One region of the Enterovibrio sp. FF113 genome, then DNA from elsewhere that is predicted to be linked to it. Evidence: predicted binding sites of a transcription regulator. Region 1 holds the regulator's gene; each other region holds the start of a gene.

Evidence for each region. Region 1 encodes PurR, which represses purine synthesis genes. Its sites were predicted from a motif close to TNANGNAAACGTTTNCNTNA; they were not measured.
Region 2: the regulator PurR is predicted to act here: its motif matches at 1,541-1,560, upstream of glpX (class II fructose-bisphosphatase).
Region 3: the regulator PurR is predicted to act here: its motif matches at 1,647-1,666, upstream of ACED36_RS19055 (uracil-xanthine permease family protein).

The regions. Positions count from the first base shown of each region.
Region 1 is NZ_JBGONO010000013.1:47,695-50,980, reverse strand. Features, by position in the region: gene torA (trimethylamine-N-oxide reductase TorA) at 1-383, shown strand, start outside; gene torD (molecular chaperone TorD) at 476-1,123, shown strand; gene purR (HTH-type transcriptional repressor PurR) at 1,603-2,613, shown strand; cyclic di-GMP riboswitch class I at 2,927-3,021, shown strand; gene ACED36_RS12025 (TfoX/Sxy family DNA transformation protein) at 3,137-3,286, shown strand, end outside.
Region 2 is NZ_JBGONO010000004.1:141,023-144,308, forward strand. Features, by position in the region: gene ACED36_RS04640 (DHA2 family efflux MFS transporter permease subunit) at 1-320, shown strand, start outside; gene glpX (class II fructose-bisphosphatase) at 441-1,448, opposite strand; gene glpK (glycerol kinase GlpK) at 1,629-3,134, opposite strand.
Region 3 is NZ_JBGONO010000028.1:20,657-23,942, reverse strand. Features, by position in the region: gene ACED36_RS19065 (DUF2069 domain-containing protein) at 1-290, shown strand, start outside; gene ACED36_RS19060 (DUF2066 domain-containing protein) at 372-1,553, opposite strand; gene ACED36_RS19055 (uracil-xanthine permease family protein) at 1,764-3,005, shown strand; gene upp (uracil phosphoribosyltransferase) at 3,096-3,286, opposite strand, start outside.

The sequences.
Region 1 (3,286 bases):
AGCCTTGCTACATCAACTCTGCTGACGCAAAAGCACGTGGCATTGTTTCTGGTGATGTGGTTCGTGTATTCAACGAACGTGGTCAGGTCCTTGCGGGCGCAGTCGTGACTGACGACTATAAAGCTGGCGTATGTCGTATTGAAGAAGGTGCTTGGTATGCGCCACTTGAAGGCGGCAAGCCGGGTACACTTTGTACTTACGGCGATCCAAACGTACTGACTGTAGACATCGGCACCTCTAAGTTAGCGCAAGCAACCTCTGCGCATACAGCACTGGTTGAGATTGAGAAGCACACAGGTAACATACCTGCTGTTACTGGCTTCAGCGGCCCAATCAACGTTGACGGCGTTAACCCACTGTTCCCGGCGATGGATATCGCATAAGAGACAGTATGAAGAAAAGGGCAGCTTAGCTGCCCTTTTTTGCTCTATGTTAGATAGACTTAAAGTGCTTTTTTTCAACTAACGGAATGACAATGCAAGAATTTATTGCCATTAACGAACAACGTGCAGAATTTTACTGGTGGATGTCTTCCCTTTTCGCCAGTGAATTAACGCAAGATGATTTGAATAATTACCACGGCAGCAACATGGATAACTATTTTTCCGCGTTAGCCATGACCGAGGAATTGAAAGCACCGATCGTTGAATTTCGCAACGCGCTTGCCGCGCTAAAGCTCCGCGAAGATGCACAACTCGAGCTAGCCGCTGATTTCTGTGGTTTATTCCTCAGTACACCAAAAACAGGCGCATTGCCTTATGCGTCTATTTATATTGGTGAAACCGGTCTGTTGAACGATAAGCCCGCGCAAGAGATGGGTCAATGGATGGAAAAGTACGGCATTGCTCAACGTAAAGATTTCAATGAACCGTTTGACCATCTTGCGGTTGTGCTTGATTTCATAGGGAACTTGGTCATTCTTGCCAACAAAGAAACCGAAGAAGACCAACAAGAATCCATGATGCAAGAACAGCAAGTATTTTTGGAAACCATGGTCATGCCGTGGCTAGGTAGTTTCCAAAAATCGCTAAACCAGTTTGATCAATTCGGTTTTTATAAAGCCGCGGGTGCATTGCTCACTGCATTTATCACACTGGATCTTTTGTTCCTTAAAGGCGAATAAAAAGGTGCCTATCTATACCCAAACAAATTCTCGCTAAACAAGCATCTTGAAGTGTTTGGTTATGATAAATGAAGCCGGGCAAGCCCGGTTTTTTCTTTTTTTGAGCTTGGAAAACAGAAAAAACCCGCTATTTCGCAAGCTTGATACGCATCAAGCTTACGCGAGTCGCTTCAATTGAATAATTGCGGGCGCGGTCATGAGCCAGTAAACTGTGAACGCAAGCGATTGGCATTGAGAAATTTCTGTAACATTACAAACGCCTCGTCATAGTGCCGCCGCAGCGTTCCCCCCTTCTCCCACACTTGATGGAAAGCAAGTTGCTGGCAGTGTCGATGAAACCTCGACGACAAGGGGATGAGAGTCCGTCTCTCCGCCTATAGAAAGAACGAATCCATTACGCCGCTTAGCATAGCGGCGTAAACATGTTGAGCAGCCTCTATTTCTCAAGCTGCTAATGAAAACGATAAGAAGATTACCCAATGGCAACAATTAAAGATGTCGCACGCATGGCTGGTGTATCTACGACAACCGTTTCACACGTGATCAATAAAACACGCTTTGTCGCAGAAAACACAACCAAGAAAGTATGGGCCGCAGTCGACGACTTAAACTATGCACCGAGTGCAGTTGCGCGCAGCTTGAAATGTAACTCAACGCGCACGATTGGCATGCTGGTCACCAAATCTACCAATCCGTTCTTTGCGGAAGTTGTACATGGGGTAGAAGAATACTGCTACAAAGAAGGCTACACGCTTATCTTGTGTAACACCGAAGGTAACTTAGCGAAGCAACGCGACTACCTGCGCATGTTGGCAGAAAAACGCGTAGATGGCCTGTTGGTGATGTGCTCTGACTTGAATGAAGAACTTCTTATTCTATTAGAGAAAAAGAAAGATCTGCCGATGGTTGTGATGGATTGGGGCACGCAACATGTCAACACCGACTGCATTCAAGATAATGCCGAACTCGGTGGCTATATCGCGACCAAGTACTTTGTAGACAACGGCCATACCAAAATCGGCTGTATTTCAGGTCAGTTAGATAAACTCACCTGTCAGACGCGCTTGGCAGGCTTTAGAACTGCGTTGGCAGAAGCTGGCATTGAAGAAAATCCGAACTGGATTGTAGAAGCCGATTTTGAGTGTGACTCCGCAGTTGAAGCGGCAAAAGCATTATTGGCCCAAGAAGACCGCCCAACGGCTGTTTTTTGCTTTAATGACATCATGGCACTGGCTGCAATCAGTACCTTCCGTCAGGCCGGGTTAGACATTCCTAACGACATTTCTGTTATTGGCTACGATAACATTGATCTAGCCGCATTTTTCTCACCACCGTTGACGACAATTCATCAGCCGAAAAATCGACTGGGTAAAACTGCAATCAAACTATTATTGGAACGTCTCGCCAATAAAGAGAACGAACAGCAGATTTTTGTTATGCAACCAGAGCTCATCATTCGCAGTTCGGTGAAAAATCTTAACGCCGAGTAAAATACACGCTCTCGCGGTACTTCTCTAAAAGCCCGACCACTTTTTTTTGGTTGGGCTTTTTTATTAACTGGCAAGTTTTCCGACTGACTCAACCTCATTATTGCGACTCACCTCTTAAAGGGTAAATTGCCTAGTTTTCTAGTGCTACCCTTAAACCCAGATATAAAGTAGTCATCTTGGTCAAAAATACTTCAATTACAAAGACAACCGGATATTATCAATCACATCAATAAGATTCTATCTGAACCAAGATCACACTTTATGAGACCAGCAATAACGACAAAATGATGCGATTCAGTTAAGCTAAAACCCGTCAAGAAAAAGGCAAACCATCGCGAAAGCGTGGGACGCAAAGCTTCCGGCCTCACAACACTGATTTTATGTGTTGGTGGTAGCGGAGCTACCGATGACGTTAGCATTCACATACCGGATATTTCTGGTTCGTTGACAATTCTCTGAATTAGCTTTGCTACGTTGCTCCTTGACCATTCATCCAGGAACGTATTGATTGAGAATTAGTCACATGGATAAACCAACGCTAAAAAACACACTGAAGTTCTTCGAATGTCTTGGCAAAATCAAATCCCGCTCTATGTTTGGTGGGTTTGGTGTATTTTGCGATGAGACAATGTTCGCACTGGTTGTTAATGATCAGCTTCACCTTCGTGCTGGT
Region 2 (3,286 bases), on a different contig from region 1:
CCTTAGGAAGCTCGTTTGGGATTTCCATCGTGAATACCTATTTCAGCCAAATTCAGCAAAAAGAGTGGCATGCATTAGGCGGTGGCGTGACGCCGGACAACCCTGTTGTGCAGCAACTTGCCGCGTCGCAAGGCACGACGGTGACGGACCCGAGTTTTATTGCGTCAGTGACACAATTGCTGCATCAGCAATCGACCTTGCTGGCGTTTGTTTACTCGTTTGGCTTTATCATGGTCTCTTATATTGTGTTGATCCCACTGCTAGCCTTGTTTAAAAAACCACCGGATAAGAAAGCCGCTAAGGCGGAAGCGTCTCCCTGATTCACGGTGTCTAGGTTTGCTGTACCAAGATAAATTGATGACCATTAAAAAAGCACGCCGAGGCGTGCTTTTTCTGTATTAAGCTATCGCTACAGTGAGCAATAGCGACAGTCATGGACGTTATAGAATGATGTCTTTCACTGCGTCGTCTTTGCGATCCATATAGTGGATAGACTTGATGCGACGGATAGTGCGGCACTTACCGCGGATAAGCAGGGTTTCCGTGGTGGCAATGTTCCCTTTGCGGGTAATGCCTTCCAACAGGTCGCCTTTGGTGATGCCGGTTGCAGAGAAGATAACATTGTCGCTGCTGGCCATGTCAGACATGCTCAGGCAAATGTTGGTTTCAATGCCCATTTCTTTGCAGCGAGCAATTTCAATTTCGCCCATGCGGCGGTTATCCTCATTGTCTTCTTTTACTTCATGACGCGGCAGCAGGCGACCATTCATGTCACCGCCCAATGCGCGGATCGCGGCAGCAGAAATTACCCCTTCAGGTGCGCCACCAATGCCATACATGAGATCAACTTCGCTGTCAGGCATACAGGTTAGGATCGAAGCGGCAACGTCGCCGTCAGGGATGGCGAAAACGCGCACACCCATTTCCTGCATTTCGCGGATGGTGTCGTCATGACGTGGTTTCGCGAGTGTGGTGACAACCAACTCATCCAGTGATTTACCCAGTGCATTAGCGACGTTAATCAGATTGTCGCGCAGCGGCAATTCAAGGTTGATAACCCCTTTGGCTTCTGGGCCAACACACAGTTTTTCCATGTACATGTCAGGCGCTTTCAAGAAGCTGCCTTTCTCAGCCGCGGCTAGCACTGCCAGTGCGTTTGACTGACCCATTGCGGTCATGCGCGTGCCTTCGATCGGGTCAACCGCGATGTCTACTGCATCGCCGCCCAAACCGACTTTTTCACCAATGAATAGCATGGGTGCATCGTCGATTTCACCTTCACCAATAACAATTTCACCTTCGATGTCGGTTTTATTCAGAAGAATACGCATTACTTCGACTGCTGCACCGTCTGCTGCGTTCTTGTCACCGCGGCCAAGCCACTTGTAACCCGCCAGTGCCGCGCCCTCTGTGACGCGTGAAAAAGCCATTGCTAAATCGCGTTTCATCCGATCTCCAGTGTCATTATTTTGTGGCATCAAAAGCTACCAAAATCAGTGTCTGATAGCGAAAAAACTCGGCGCGGATTTTACCATAAGCAAATAGGAAACGTTTGCGTTTTTGAGACGAAAAAAAAAGGGGCTTACCCCTTTTTCAATAATGGTCAGTACATTAAGCAGGTTTTAAGGTCAGTCGACATGCCACCCCTTTGAACACTCAATAGCGCGTTGCCAACCCACGTGACGACGGTTACGTTTGCCATCATCAGCACTTGGGCTAAAGCATCGGTCGATTTCCGCTTTGTTCTTGAGCTCATCAATACTGCTCCAGAAACCGACGGCGAGTCCCGCCAAATAGGCCGAGCCCAATGCGGTCACCTCGGTCACCTTGGGGCGATGCACTTCGGTGTTGAGTACATCAGACTGGAATTGCATCAAAAAGTTATTGGCAACGGCACCACCATCGACTTTGAGAAAGTCGAGTTTGATGCCCGAGTCTGCTTGCATTGCAGTAATCACATCCAGCGATTGATAGGCGATACCTTCGAGCGTCGCGCGGATAATATGGTTGGCATTGACGCCGCGCGTGATGCCGACGATGGTGCCGCGCGCATAAGGGTCCCAATGGGGCGCGCCAAGGCCAGTGAAAGCGGGCACGACATACACGCCGTTGCTGGTATCCACCTTGGTAGCGAAGTACTCAGAGTCCTTGGCATCTTTGATCAGATGCATCTCATCGCGCAGCCATTGAATCGATGCACCGCCCATAAACACCGCGCCTTCGAGTGCGTATGCTACTTCGCCTTTAGGGCCGCACGCCAACGTGGTCAGCAAGCCGTTTTGGGATGACACTTTTTCTTTGCCTGTGTTCATCAACAAAAAGCAGCCTGTGCCATAGGTGTTTTTGGCTTGGCCGGCTTCGACGCACATTTGGCCAAACAGCGCGGCTTGCTGATCGCCTGCAATGCCTGCAATTGGGATCCGCGTACCGCCTTTACCCCCAATATTGGTTTCGCCGTATACCGTAGACGAGGATTTCACCTCTGGCATCATGCACGAAGGGATACCAAGCGCTTTGAGCATGGAGTCATCCCATTCAAGGGTATTGATGTTAAATAGCATGGTACGGCTAGCATTGGTGTAATCGGTAACGTGAACACGTCCCTGCGTCATCTTCCAGATGAGCCAAGTATCGATAGTGCCGAACAGCAGGTCGCCTTTTTCAGCAAGTTCATGTGCACCTTCAACATGATCGAGAATCCATTTTACTTTGGTGCCAGAGAAATACGGGTCAATCACCAAGCCAGTATTTTCTTTGACGTATTTTTCGTAGCCATCAGATTTCAATTGCTCGCAAATAGGCGCGGTGCGACGGCATTGCCAAACAATGGCGTTGTAAATGGGTTTTCCCGTATGACGGTTCCAAACCACGGTCGTTTCACGTTGATTGGTGATGCCAATTGCTGCCACTTGATCTGAGCGAATGCCTGCTTTTCCCAATGCTTCTATCAAGGTCGAACTTTGGCTGGCATATATCTCGAGTGGGTCGTGCTCAACCCAGCCTGATTGAGGGTAAATCTGGGGGAATTCGCGCTGGGCGACCGTGACAATATTGGCATCGTGGTCAAGGATAACGGCTCGGGAGCTGGTGGTTCCCTGATCTAACGCGACAACGTATTTTTGCTCGGTGCTCATGGTGTGTCCTCTTTCGTTCCTTGTAAAAGCATAGTGCGACTTGGCCGACACTAGGTTTCATGCTGTGTCGTTTTTATTGTTGAATGGCGGTGCATAAGGGCAAACCTTCACATCACTGACACGTTGCCTACTTTAGTGACGAAACGACTTTC
Region 3 (3,286 bases), on a different contig from region 1:
CCATTGCGTGGCTATTGCCTTTGCTTTTGCCATTGAAAGGGATTCTCACGGGTAAACCCTACACCAATGCGTGGGCAAATTTCATTTTGATGTTTTACTTCATCCACGCATTAACAATCCTTTGGGTCGATCAAGGGGAGCGCTGGCTAGCATTGGTGGAGTTGCTTCTGACGTCTATTTCATTTGTCAGCAACATCTATTTCGCCAAACGCAAAGGGCAAGAATTAGGATTGGGTCTGAAAAAGCTGTCTCAAGTTGAACGCGAGGAAAAGGCGCGATTTGAGAAGTAATTGTAACTAGCAATCAAATAGACATAAAAAAAGCAGATGACTAATCATCTGCTTTTTTTTTCGCTTAGTTTAACGACTCCGCTAGCCAATCCACTGATAAGTGATTGCTGGCGTTACTGGCACAACAGCATCAGGAACAACCAGTGACGGAACAACAACGCCATCGATCATCTCACCCGACTCGATACTTGCAGGCTGTGTAGGCGCAGGAATCACTGACGGCTCAGGTAACACTTCAACACGACGTAAACGACGATCTGTCATCATCTCATTGTGAAAGATCTCTTCATTCGCCAACAAGCTGATACGGAACGTTGCCGTCCCTTCCTCGATTGACTCCAAACGGAGCGCTGCAACAGAATTAAGCCCTTTGAGGGTACGTTCAACCACGAAGAAATCTTCAGCATCATTTAAGCCGGAGATTCGCAGCGCTTTGGCACTGCTATCTGCCACACCCAAGTTAATCGCCAAACGATCAGCATAATAATCCGAGATATCGTCGATCATTTTTGCAAAAGCCTGTGCAGGTGCACCCGCAGCCTGACCTTCTATCGGCGCATCATTGCCAATGCTTGCAGCATTTGGGAACAACTGCCAGCTCAGGCGATTATCGCGCACTTTCACCACAGCTACGCCAGTTGGGTTATAACGCGCACTGGCTTGTGAAATAGGCGCCGCAAAGCCACCCCACAGATCTGGAATAGACACCGCGACCACATCATCAAAGTCGCCCACAGGCATAAGCACAGGTAAACCACGGCGCTCACCTTCCGCTTTTAGGGTATCAATAAGCGCAGAGCCCGATTGTTCCCACACCACGTTACGCTGCGACGCATTGTCTTCCACCAACCAGAACAAGACTTCTGGACGCGGTAAGCCCCAGTAAGGAGCCTGCGCCTGTGTCAGTAAGGTACGAATTTTGGCATCATCAAATGCCAGCACCAATGTGCGTAATCCCTCTGACTCGCCATAACCCAACTGAGTAATGTATTGATTCACAGACGGCAGCGCTTTTTGAATAACAGCATTGTCACCCAACGCAGATTCGCCCGACGTGCGTACCAGCACATCAACAAACGCTTTTTGTTTTGCCGCTTGCTCCGTTGCTCTGTCGCTATCATCCAGCACCACTTCTGTACTGAATAGAGACGCGGCCATTGCGCTGGTTTGCCCAAACGCTAACGCTAAAACGAAAAAGAAGATCCGTAACATATATTTGCCAGATAACTCGATTTTTAAACGTTGATCATAAATTGAAGCCACACTGTCAGCAATGGCAAAACACCGAATTTGAGTGATATACCCAAACCACCGACGATGGGCTCAATACCTCGCACATATTCATTGACCGCATACTGAGCAAAAAGTTAGCAACAATAGGTGCAACTCGTCGACAAGATGACGAGTGATGCTGCAGTGCCCTTACTCTTCATGATAGTATCCGCCGATTTTTATATTTCAGGAAGGAGCGTCATGATGCAATTCTTACTCGGAGCACAAATGTTATTTGTAGCCTTCGGCGCGTTAGTACTGGTTCCGCTACTCACCGGACTAGACCCTAACGTCGCGTTGTTTGGTGCTGGTGTCGGCACTCTGCTTTTCCAACTCGTGACAAAACGCTCCGTCCCCATTTTCCTCGCGTCCTCTTTTGCTTTCATCGCACCTATCATGTTTGGCGTTCAAACTTGGGGTATTCCTGCCACCATGGGCGGCCTAATGGTAGCTGGGGTGGTTTATGTCATCATGGGTGGCATCATTAAAGTCAGAGGTGTTGGCTTTATCCACAAACTACTTCCACCTGTAGTGGTTGGCCCCGTGATCATGGTCATTGGCCTTGGTTTAGCCCCAGCAGCCGTCAATATGGCACTGGGGAAATCAGGTGACGGCGCATTTCAGTTAGTTGATGGGTCAGTCGCGCTTTGGATTTCAGGTATTTCACTGGCAACGACCATTGCGATGTCTGTATTCGCCAAAGGCTTCTTCAGGCTAGTGCCTATTTTGGCCGGTATTATTTCAGGCTATGTGACAGCATTATTCTTTGGCGTGGTCGACTTTTCACCTGTACTGAACGCCGCTTGGCTCGCCATGCCTGCCTTTACCGCGCCTGCATTTAACATTAACGCGATTCTGTTCATGATCCCTGTTGCCATTGCCCCTGCCGTTGAACATGTGGGTGACATGCTGGCAATATCGAATGTCACCGGTAAAGACTACCTGAAAAAACCAGGCCTGCACCGCACCATGGCGGGCGATGGTGTAGCAACTATCGCCGCATCCATGTTTGGCGCTCCACCAAATACTACCTACAGTGAAGTGACTGGCGCGGTCATGCTGACACGTGCATTCAACCCAGCCATCATGACGTGGGCAGCAGTTACCGCCATTATCTTGGCATTTGTCGGTAAATTGGGCGCAGTGCTGCAAACTATTCCAGTTCCTGTCATGGGCGGCATCATGATCTTGCTGTTTGGCTCAATTGCCACTGTCGGTCTTAACACCTTGATCAAAAATCAGGTCGATTTGCACAAAGCCCGTAATCTGACCATTGTGGCGGTCACGCTGGTATTTGGTATCGGTGGCATGGCATTTGGTATTGGTGAATTCAGCCTACAAGGCATCAGCCTTTGCGGTATCGTCGCTATCTTGCTGAACCTTATTCTGCCGCATGACATGGGTGAAACCCACGTTGTTGATAATGCCCAGATGGAAGACTAAGCCTCTGAGCGCATTTCACTAAGCACAAAAAAGGCTTCCCTCGGGAAGCCTTTTTTACATATCGCGTTTCCGCTTTCGATTACCGCACGATTACTTAGTACCGAAAATCTTGTCGCCTGCATCACCCAAGCCAGGAACGATATAGCCTTTGTCATTCAGCTTTTCATCGATTGCAGCGGTGTACAGTTCAACGTCTGGGTGCGCTTTTTCCAAGGCATCAAGACCTTCAGGTGCCGCAACCAGAACCAATACTTTGATGTTGTCACAACCATTTTCTTTCA